Regions from separate parts of the Streptomyces sp. NPDC107546 genome, predicted to be linked through region 2. Evidence: riboswitches for the same ligand, from Rfam matches in the RefSeq annotation. Region 2 holds a riboswitch; the other holds the start of a gene.
What was found. A riboswitch is a leader RNA that binds a small molecule or an ion and turns the genes downstream of it on or off. The one in region 2 is predicted to bind cyclic di-AMP.
Positions count from the first base shown of each region.

Region 1 (5,318 bases), on a different contig from region 2:
GAAACGGCACGTTCGCGCTCCTCGGTCACCCCGGGCAGCGGGCCCGTCTGCAGCGGTCGCTCGCCGCCGGGGACCGCGACCTGCTCGAGACCGGCGTCGAGGAGCTGCTGCGCTACGACGGCCCGGTGGAGCTGGCCACCTGGCGGTTCGCCACGCGGCCGCTCACCATCGGCGGGCAGGACATCGCCGCCGGCGACCCCGTCCTGGTGGTCCTGGCCGCCGCGGACCGGGACCCGGCGCGCTTCGCCGACCCGGACGTCCTCGACCTCTCCCGCCGCGACAACCAGCACCTCGGGTACGGGCACGGCATCCACTACTGCCTGGGCGCTCCCCTGGCCCGCCTGGAGGGACAGACGGCGCTCGCCACGCTCCTGACCCGCCTGCCGGACCTGCGGCTCGCGGTCGACCCGTCCGACCTGCGGTGGCGCGGCGGACTCATCATGCGGGGCCTGCGCACGCTGCCCGTGGCGTTCACACCGGTACCGGAGAAAGGTCACGAAGCTCCCGCCGACATCCGGACATGACACGGCGAACACGCCGGTGGTCACAAGAAGGTGACAGGATCTCACCTCTGTGATCTTCACGTGATCTACGCTGCATTAACTTGTGACAAGCGATCCAGTGCGGATACGTTCACGCAGCAACGCGGCGGTCCGCACGCCACGGCCGTCGCGTCGGTCGATGCTGTCGTGTGAAAGGCAACCGCATGCTCTCCGGGAACGGTCGTCACCGTCGCCCCCGTCAGGCTCCGGCTCTCCTCGTCGCGGCAGGGGTGACCGGATCAGCGATCGCGATTCCGCTGCTCGGCGCCACCGGCGCGAGCGCGGCCACCGGCGTCACCTGGGACCAGGTCGCGGAGTGCGTCAGCGGCGGCTCATGGAGCGCGGACACCGGCAACGGTCACTACGGCGGGCTGCAGTTGACGCAGGACGACTGGGACAGGTACGGCGGTCTCGACTACGCGCCGAGCCCCGACCAGGCGAGCCGCTCGCAGCAGATCGCCGTCGCCGAGAAGGTCCTGGCGGCCCGGGGCGTGGGGGTCTGGGGCACCTGCGGCCTGCTGAACGGTCTGAGCAAGGACTCCGGCTCCGCCGGTGTCGACACGGGTGTCGCCGGGGACTCGTCGTCCGACGGCGGATCGTCCTCCGATTCCGGTCTCGGGTCCGGTCTTGACTCCGGTCTGTCCGACTCGTCCGGATCATCTGCGTCGACCACTCCGTCGCCTTCTTCATCCTCTTCGTCCCCTTCGTCCTCCTCGTCCTCACCCTCGTTCGGGGCGTCGACCGCCGACGCCGCCAACAGCGCACAGGGGTCCGGTGGTGCTCCGGCGGCCACGACGAAGAGCGATGGGTCGGACAAGTCGACACAGGACGATGCCTCGTCCGGGGCGAGTTCGCCCGAGACCTCGAGCGCCGGTCGTCATCGCGGCGACGGCGCCGACGAGAGTGCGGCGGACGGCCGTACGTCGGACGTGTCCGGCCGGCACGCCTCGCGCGGCACCACGGACGCGCGTGACGCCGTCGACGGTTCGTACACCGTCCGCCCCGGGGACAATCTGTCGTCCATCGCCGACTCCCTTGACCTCAGCGGCGGATGGACGGCGCTGTACGAGGCGAACAGGCAGACGGTCGGCGCCGACCCGAACCTCATCCTCCCCGGTCAGAGCCTTGCGCTCGGCGCCGACCCGACCGGCGACTCGTCCTGAACTGCCCCTTCCGTGGCGGAAGTTGACGACCCACTTCGCGCTGAATGTCCTGTTTGGTGAAAGTGAGATATGGGTCTCATAAGCCCTGATCGTCTTTGAAATTCCGGCGATCGACTGCTTACGGTCGTGATCGCTCGCCACAGCGAGCCCCGGCGGTCGCAACGCCGAATCCTGCCAGCGGCCGTACGGGAACAGTCGTCGCGTCAAGCGCCGTAGGCAGGAGCGGGGGACCCAAGGTAGGCGCCGCATCCGGGAGTTGACCGGAAGCGGCTCGGGGTGAAGCCGTGTTCCGCAAGGGGCACGGCCGGGCAACTCAACCGGCCCGAACCCGACAGCTCACCTCGCAGGCGTCGGTGAGGGGAATGAACCATGCTGTGTTCCGGCAACGGTAAGCACCGCCGCCCGTCCAAGGCCACCCGTGCCATCGCGCTCGCCGGTGTCGCCGGCGCTGCCATCGCCGGCCCGCTCCTCGCGGCCGGGAACGCCTCCGCGGCCACCGCCGCCCAGTGGGACGCCGTCGCCCAGTGCGAGTCCGGCGGCAACTGGCACATCAACACCGGCAACGGCTTCTACGGCGGTCTGCAGTTCACGAACTCCACCTGGGCCGCGTACGGCGGCACCGCCTACGCCTCCCGCGCCGACCTGGCCACCGAGGGCCAGCAGATAGCCGTCGCCGAGAAGGTCCTCGCGGGCCAGGGCAAGGGCGCCTGGCCGGTGTGCGGCAAGGGCCTGACCAGCGCCGCGTACAACGGTTCCGCGGCCACGGGCTCCTCGAGCGGCGCGAAGAGCACCACCACGAAGAGCACCACCACCCGCTCGACCGAGCGGCAGGCGGCCAACCGCTCCGCGCAGCGCCCGGCTCCGCAGAAGACCGTCACCACCCCGACCGGCCAGAAGGTCAAGAAGGGCGACGGCGAGTACAAGGTGGTCAAGGGCGACACCCTCAGCTCGATCGCCGCGACCCACCACGTCCAGGGCGGCTGGACGAAGCTCTTCGACCTGAACAAGGACATCGTCCAGGACGCCGACCTGATCTACCCGGGCCAGCAGCTGCACCTGAAGTGACAGCCACCCGGTAGCCGGGCCGCAGGCCCCTGCCAGGCGTGACCCCCACCGCGGGGGTCGCGTGAGGGCCCACCCCCGTCCCCACGGGCTCCCCGCTCCGGTGCGTGTTCCCCCGTGCGCGCCGGAGCGGGGTTTTTGCTGTCCGCCCTGTTCGCTGTCCCGCCCGTTCGCTGTCACGCCTCTTCGCTGTCCGGCCCGTTCGCTGTCCGGCCGTGCGGATTTCACCCGACCTTTCCCCAGCCCTTTGTTCCGGGCAGGAACAATGTGTACCGTCACCCTGTCCACGGGACGGTCGGTAGGCCGGCCGACAGCCCGGGGCGGTTAGGCTCTAGTCGCAAGGCACAGCCGCAAGGCAGACAGCCCCGCACTTCCAGCGTCACATCCAAGAAGGAGATGCTCGTGCCGTCCATCGACGTCGTCGTAGCCCGGGAAATCCTGGACTCCCGAGGCAACCCCACGGTCGAGGTCGAGGTCGGCCTCGACGACGGCAGCACGGGTCGTGCCGCCGTTCCGTCCGGCGCCTCCACCGGCGCCTTCGAGGCCATCGAGCTCCGCGACGGTGACCCCAACCGCTACCAGGGCAAGGGCGTCGAGAAGGCCGTTCTCGCCGTCATCGAGCAGATCGGCCCGGAGCTGGTCGGCTACGACGCCACCGAACAGCGCCTGATCGACCAGGCGATGATGGACCTGGACGCCACCGACAACAAGGGCTCCCTCGGCGCCAACGCGATCCTCGGCGTCTCCCTCGCCGTCGCCCACGCCGCCTCCGAGGCCAGCGACCTGCCCCTGTTCCGCTACCTGGGCGGCCCGAACGCGCACCTGCTGCCGGTGCCGATGATGAACATCCTCAACGGCGGCTCGCACGCCGACTCCAACGTGGACATCCAGGAGTTCATGATCGCCCCGATCGGCGCGGAGTCCTTCTCCGAGGCGCTGCGCTGGGGCACCGAGGTCTACCACACGTTGAAGAAGGTCCTGAAGAGCAAGGGCCTGGCCACCGGCCTCGGCGACGAGGGCGGCTTCGCCCCGAACCTCGGCTCCAACCGTGAGGCCCTCGACCTCATCCTGGAGGCCATCAAGGAGGCCGGTTACGCCCCCGGCCAGCAGATCGCCCTCGCGCTCGACGTGGCCGCCTCCGAGTTCTACAAGGACGGCAAGTACCTCTTCGAGGGCAAGGAGCGCTCCGCCGCCGAGATGACGGAGTACTACGAGGAGCTCGTCGCGGCCTATCCGCTCGTCTCCATCGAGGACCCGCTGTTCGAGGACGACTGGGCCGGCTGGAAGGTCATCACCGACAAGCTCGGCGACAAGGTCCAGCTGGTCGGCGACGACCTGTTCGTCACCAACCCCGAGCGCCTGGCCCGTGGTATCGAGGAGGGCGCGGCCAACGCCCTGCTGGTCAAGGTCAACCAGATCGGCTCGCTGACCGAGACCCTGGACGCCGTCGAGCTGGCCCAGCGCAACGGCTTCAAGTGCATGATGTCCCACCGCTCCGGCGAGACCGAGGACGTCACCATCGCCGACCTGGCCGTCGCCACCAACTGTGGCCAGATCAAGACCGGCGCCCCGGCCCGCTCCGAGCGCGTCGCCAAGTACAACCAGCTGCTGCGCATCGAGGAGATCCTCGACGACGCCGCGGTGTACGCCGGCCGCTCGGCCTTCCCGCGCTTCAAGGGCTGAGACGAGGCAAGCCGCTGGGGCAAGCCCGGGCAAGGCTTGGCCGGTCGTACGTACGTCCCCGTACTCGGTCCCGTACCGTGTGCGGGGACGTACGCGCGTGTGAAGGGGAGGCGGGAGACATGGCCGGGAAGGACCGCGACCGGTTCTCCACCGCGACCAGGCTCAGGCTGCTCGGCGAGCAGACGGCCGCCCGGGTCTACCGCTCCCAGACCCGGCGCCAGGCCCGCCGCTCCCGGCTCACCGGCCGGGCCGCGCTCCTCGCCCTCGTCCTGTGCTCGCTGATCGTGGCACTGGCCTACCCGATGCGGCAGTACGTCTCCCAGCGCGGCGAGATCGCCGACCTGGAGCGGCAGCAGGAGGAGGCCCGCAAGCGCGTCGAACAGCTGCGTGACCTGAAGGCGCGCTGGCAGGACGACGCCTACGCGGAGCAGCAGATCCGCCAGCGGCTGCACTATGTGATGCCGGGGGAGACCGGCTACATCGTGATCGACCCGGACGCGGTCAAGCCGTCGCGCGCGGACCGGAGCACGGCCGTACGCCCCTGGTACGCCGGCCTCTGGGACGGGGTGGACAGGGCCGACGCGGCGGACAGGGCCGACGGTCCGGCCGGTGAGCGCACCGCGCCCTGACGCGCCCGTCACGCACCCGGACGCATCCCGACGGACCTGACGCACCCATGAGAAAGACTGTCTGAAAGAGAGCCATGGAAACCCCTCCGCCGCCCACCCCGCGCACCGAGCCGACGGACGCGGACGTCGAGGCCGTCAAGCAGCAGCTCGGGCGCCCCCCGCGTGGGCTGCGCGCGATCGCGCACCGGTGTCCCTGCGGGCAGCCGGACGTCGTGGAGACGGCGCCGCGGCTCCCCGAC
Region 1 is NZ_JBVKBA010000006.1:21,512-26,829, reverse strand. Features, by position in the region: gene ACZ7L1_RS10580 (cytochrome P450 family protein) at 1-524, shown strand, start outside; gene ACZ7L1_RS10575 (LysM peptidoglycan-binding domain-containing protein) at 707-1,705, shown strand; cyclic di-AMP (ydaO/yuaA leader) riboswitch at 1,904-2,070, shown strand; gene ACZ7L1_RS10570 (transglycosylase family protein) at 2,075-2,770, shown strand; gene eno (phosphopyruvate hydratase) at 3,164-4,450, shown strand; gene ACZ7L1_RS10560 (FtsB family cell division protein) at 4,570-5,079, shown strand; gene ACZ7L1_RS10555 (DUF501 domain-containing protein) at 5,154-5,318, shown strand, end outside.
Region 1: it holds a riboswitch for cyclic di-AMP, as region 2 does, so the genes downstream of both, ACZ7L1_RS10570 (transglycosylase family protein) here and ACZ7L1_RS22485 (transglycosylase SLT domain-containing protein) in region 2, are expected to answer to the same signal.

Region 2 (5,318 bases):
GGTGGGCTCGATCAGGCCCATCAGCATGCGGATGGTGGTCGTCTTGCCGGAGCCGTTCGGCCCGAGGAAGCCGAAGACGCTGCCCGCCGGGACGGTCAGATCGAGCCCGTCCACGGCGAGCTGCCCGTCGCGGTAGCGCTTGGTGAGGGCGCGGGTGGCGATGACCGGGGCCTCGGGGTCACTCGCCGCCCGCGCCGGTGAGTCCTTCGACTCCGCTTCCGCGGCGGGCAGTTCCTCCATGGGCTCTCCTGCTCCCCTTCGTCCGTACGCCGTACGGGGGTCACTTCCCCGCGTTCGCCGCCTTCACCAGCGCGTCCTTGGTGACCGCGCCCGCGTACACCTTGCCGTTGTCCGTGATCAGGGCGTTGACCAGGCGGGTGGAGAAGACCGTGCCCGAGCCGAACTTGCCGGTGACGTGGTCGCCGAGCGAGTTCAGGAAGCCGGAGGCCGCGCCCTCGCCGGACGGCGATCCGGACGGCACGCCGCCCTTGCTGCCGGTGTCGAACACGTAGATCGCGTTCCAGCCCTCGCCGATGGTCTTCGACGCACCGCCCCAGGGCGTTCCCCCGGTGTCCTTGTGCTGCGCCTCGCGCCCGGCCTCCTCGTGCCCGGCCTTCAGGTCGTCGCCCTGGGTGACCTTCGTGCCCTTGGGCGGCGCGAAGTCGAACGTCGACGCGGCCGGCTTGGCGAACGAGACCTGGGTGAAGCCCACGTCCAGCACCGCCGCGCCGCCCTTCGCCGGGGTCAGCGTGAACTTCAGCGGCAGCCCGGTCTTCGCGTCGACCGCGATGCTGATCGCGCCGACCGTCGTACCCGACTGCTTCGGCCGGATGAGCAGCTTGTAGGCGTCCCGGCCCGCGACCTGGGCCGTGCCGTCGACCGTCACCGAGGTGGTCCTGTCGGCCGCCTTCAGGGCCTGATCGGCGAAGTCCCTGGGTGTGGCGGGCACGTCCTTGGACGCCCTCTCACCGCTCTTGTGCTCGCCCGCGCCGGTCACGTGGTACGCCTGGTTGGACGCGCTGTCGTACGCCCACACCTGGTCGCCGTTTCGGATGACGCTGTACTCGGCGGCCTTCTCGATGAGCGAGAGCTTCTGCTTGTCCTGGCCGTCGGCGGCGACCCGCACGGTGTGGGTGCCGGAGGCCAGCTCCAGCAGCTTGGAGCTCGGGTCGGCGGCCGAGTCGCCCTTGCCCTGCTCGCCCCGGGAGAGCGCGCCCGAGGCCAGGCTGTCCTCCAGGCCGCCCAGGTTGGGCAGGCCCAGGTCCGTGCTGATCGTCACCGTGCCGGACATCTGCTGGACGTCCGACTTGGCGATCTTCTCGATGAGCTGCTGCGCGCTGATCTTCGGCAGGTCGGGGTCCCCGGAACCGGCGAACGCCGGGACGAGCCCGATGGTCGCCGCCGCCACGCCCACGACCGTGACCGGGACGACGTACCGCGCGGCCCTGCGCCGCCCGTCGCGTACGTCCTCGGCCTCCCCGGCGGGTGTGCTGTCGTCGGATTCGTACGGTGCCATGTGTGCCTTACCTCCGTCGTCGGCGGCGGCCTGCTGTCTGTGCACTCGTCCACCCCTGCGCCGCCATTCTCCCCCGGACTCCTGTGAGGTGGTCCTCTCCATAGGACCAAATCGCCGGGAGGGAAGCGTCAGACCGCGGGGCCAACTCCGCGTACTTCTGGGGTATGACACGAAAGGCGGGGCACGGTGCCCCACCCCTAGGGGTCGTCAGGGCGGGCCGAAAGGCGTGTGACGTGGCACACGCCAGGCGCGGGTCTCGGGGAGGCGCGTGGCGCGTCACCCTGCCCGGTGCACCACCGCGTCGCACATGTCCGTCAGGGCCGCCTTCGCGCCGCAGTCCGGCAGCGGGGCCAGGGCCGAGCGGGCGTCCTGCGCGTAGCGGACGGCGTCGCGGCGGGCCTGTTCGAGGGCCGGGTGGACCCGGAGCCGGGCGAGGGCGTCGGCGTGGCGGTCGTCGTCCGTGAGGTCGGAGTCCAGCAGCTCGCACAGGGCGACGTCCTCCGGCAGCCCGTGCCGCTGCGCGCGCTCGCGCAGGCGCAGGACCGGGAGGGTCGCGATGCCCTCGCGCAGGTCCGTCCCCGGCGTCTTGCCGGACTCGTGGGAGTCGGAGGCGATGTCCAGGACGTCGTCGGCCAGCTGGAACGCCACGCCGAGACGCTCGCCGTACTGCGTCAGCACATCCACGACCGTCTCGTCGGCGCCCGACATCATCGCGCCGAAGCGGCACGCCACCGCCACCAGGGAGCCCGTCTTGCCGGCGAGGACGTCGAGATAGTGCTCCACCGGGTCACGGCCGTCCCGCGGGCCCGCCGTCTCCAGGATCTGGCCGGTGACGAGCCGCTCGAACGCCTCCGCCTGGATACGGACCGCCTCCGGGCCGAGGTCGGCCAGGATGTGGGACGCGCGGGCGAACAGGAAGTCGCCGGTGAGGACCGCCACCGAGTTGCCCCAGCGGCTGTTCGCGCTGGCCACCCCGCGCCGCACCTCGGCCTCGTCCATCACGTCGTCGTGGTACAGCGTGGCGAGGTGGGTGAGTTCCACGACCACGGCCGAGGGGACGACCCCCGGCGCGTACGGGTCACCGAACTGCGCCGCGAGCATGACGAGCAGCGGCCGGAACCGCTTCCCGCCCGCGCGCACGAGATGCTGCGCGGCCTCGGTGATGAAGGGCACCTCGCTCTTCGTGGCGTCGAGCAGCCCTTCCTCGACAGCGGCCAATCCGGCCTGGACATCGGCTTCCAGAGCCTGGTCCCGCACGCTCAGCCCGAACGGCCCGACGACGGTCACGTGAGGTCTCCTGTCTGCTGACGTCTGCTGACGATCACACGGTCGGTATCGAGGTCGGTCACTTGATCGATGACGTCGTCAGGACGACTCGACTCACCGAGTTTGTCGATCTGTCGCCGCCATCACTCAAGTCAGCGTATCCGGTCAGGTTTCGATCACCACGAGTGCCCGCTGTTCCAGGCCGGGCCGTATCGGATCACGAGAGGTATGTTCTTGATCAGGTGATACGAGCGGGTTTGGAGCGACATAGCGGAAAGCTGCCCCTTCCGGTGGCCGGCGACGCGCACCGGTCCCCGGAAACGCCCCTCGCATCCCGCTTCCGGAGCAGCCCCGCACCCCGAAGGCCTCCGCAGGGCCACGCGACCCCCCGGACGCCCCGCTCGGCACCATCACCCGGCCGGGCTCACCTCCGATCCCGCCGGGACGCCCGGAATCCCGAGGCGCACGCACAGATCGGCTCCATACGGCCCGCTACGGCATGACGGGTGACGTCGGTCACGCCTTCCGATCCGGGGGCGGGGGTTCCCGTAGATCCAGAAACTGTCCGAATTACTCTAATTCGCCACCATAAAACCCCCACCTAAAGGCGATCGTCGAGCCTTTTGTCCGAATTGCCGCCCCAGGATCCCGCATTGCGGATCCCGATCAAGGAAAGTGCGAGTGAGTTAGCTCACGCCGTTGCGGGGCGACGCGAAGCATTCGGAATCTCAACTTCCGCTTTGCTTATGCCAAGTTGAACCCTGTTCAACAAAATGGATCACATCCCTTATTCCCGCATTTCAAGGTCATTTACCTCGGAGTGTGACTTCCAGGCTTGTTCCCGACATGTGCTCTCGCATACCTTCCCAATCGATCCGAGCGGACCGCCGAATCCTGCCGCCGCTCGCGAGCCCATCCACCACCAACGGCAGGAGCGGGGGACCCAGGTAAGCCGCCGGACCGGACACAGCGCCGGAACGGCTTGGGGTGAAGCCGAGTCCTCGGCACCGAGGACAAGGCCGGGCACCTCCCCGCCCGAACCCGACAGCTCACCTCGCAGGCGCCGGAGAGGACTACGACATGCCCGCTTTCGCCCTGCCCGCACGCCGTCTGGACCGCCGCTCCAAGGCCGCGCGCCTCACCCGTGCCCTCGCTGTCGCGGGGACGGGTGCCGCCGTTCTGGCCCTTCCGGTCCTGGGCGCGACCAGCGCTTCCGCCGCGACCCCCGCCTCCGCGACGACCACGACCGCCGCCGCCAAGACCATGACGACGCGCGCCGGAAACCTCGACAGCTGGATCCGTCAGTCGCTGGTCGTCATGCGGCAGCACCGGATCCCCGGCTCCTACTACGGCATCCACCGCAACGTGATGCGTGAGTCGTCGGGGAACCCGTCCGCCATCAACCTCTGGGACTCCAACGCCCGGATGGGCATCCCGTCCAAGGGCCTCCTCCAGGTCATCGACCCGACCTTCCGCGCGTACCACGTGCCGGGCACGTCCTGGAACATCTACGACCCGGTCGCGAACATCACGGCCGCGTGCAACTACGCCGCCCACCGGTACGGCTCCATCGACAACGTCAACAGCGCGTACTGACGCTGTGCGCCGCGCGTACCGAGGCTGAAGCCGAGGTCTAGCGGCCCCCGAAAAGTCGTTCGAGGACGACGGCGATGCCGTCGTCCTCGTTCGACTTCGTGATCTCGTCGGCGACCGCCTTGAGTTCGGGGTGGGCGTTCGCCATGGCGACGCCGTGCGCGGCCCAGTCGAACATCGGGATGTCGTTCGGCATGTCGCCGAACGCGATGGTCTGGGACGGCCCCAGACCCAGATACTCGGCGGCGAGCGCGAGCCCTGTCGCCTTGGTGATGCCGCATGGCTGGAGTTCGACTGTGCCGGGCCCGGACATGGTGACCGTCGCCAGCGAACCGACCGCGCTGCGCGCCGCCGTCGCCAACTCGTCGTCGGTCAGGGCGTGATGGCGCAGCAGCACCTTGCTGATGGGCGCGCACCACAGGTCGTCGCGCCGTTGGACCCGCACCGCGGGCAGCGTGGGGTGCGGCATCCGGTATCCGGGTTCGATGAGCGTGAGCCCGTCCACGCCGTCCTGGTCGACGGCCGCGTACACCTGCCCCACCTCGGCCTCGATCTTGCCGAGCGCGGTCTCGGCCAACTCCCGGTCCAGGGTGACGGAAAACAGCAACCGGTCCGCGCCGGCGTCGTACACCTGCGCGCCCTGCCCGCACACCGCGAGCCCCCTGCCGCCCAGGTCGTCGAGTAGCGGCCGCACCCTGGGGGCCGGACGCCCCGTCACCACGAGGTGCTGCGCGCCGACCGCGGCGGCCCGCGCCAGCGCGTCCCTCGACCGGTCGGAGAGCGTGTCGTCGCCGCGCAGCAGCGTCCCGTCCAGGTCAGTGGCGATGAGTGAATATGCGAGGGGTGCGGCCATGATCAGAGAATACGGATGGAACACCCCCACGACTCACCGCGAACCAGCCGACGTCCGGCCACCCGTCGTGAACCGGCCGACCTACCGCCG
Region 2 is NZ_JBVKBA010000015.1:69,702-75,019, reverse strand. Features, by position in the region: gene ACZ7L1_RS22500 (ABC transporter ATP-binding protein) at 1-240, opposite strand, end outside; gene ACZ7L1_RS22495 (LolA family protein) at 281-1,516, opposite strand; gene ACZ7L1_RS22490 (polyprenyl synthetase family protein) at 1,793-2,803, opposite strand; cyclic di-AMP (ydaO/yuaA leader) riboswitch at 3,658-3,858, shown strand; gene ACZ7L1_RS22485 (transglycosylase SLT domain-containing protein) at 3,863-4,378, shown strand; gene ACZ7L1_RS22480 (HAD family hydrolase) at 4,416-5,228, opposite strand.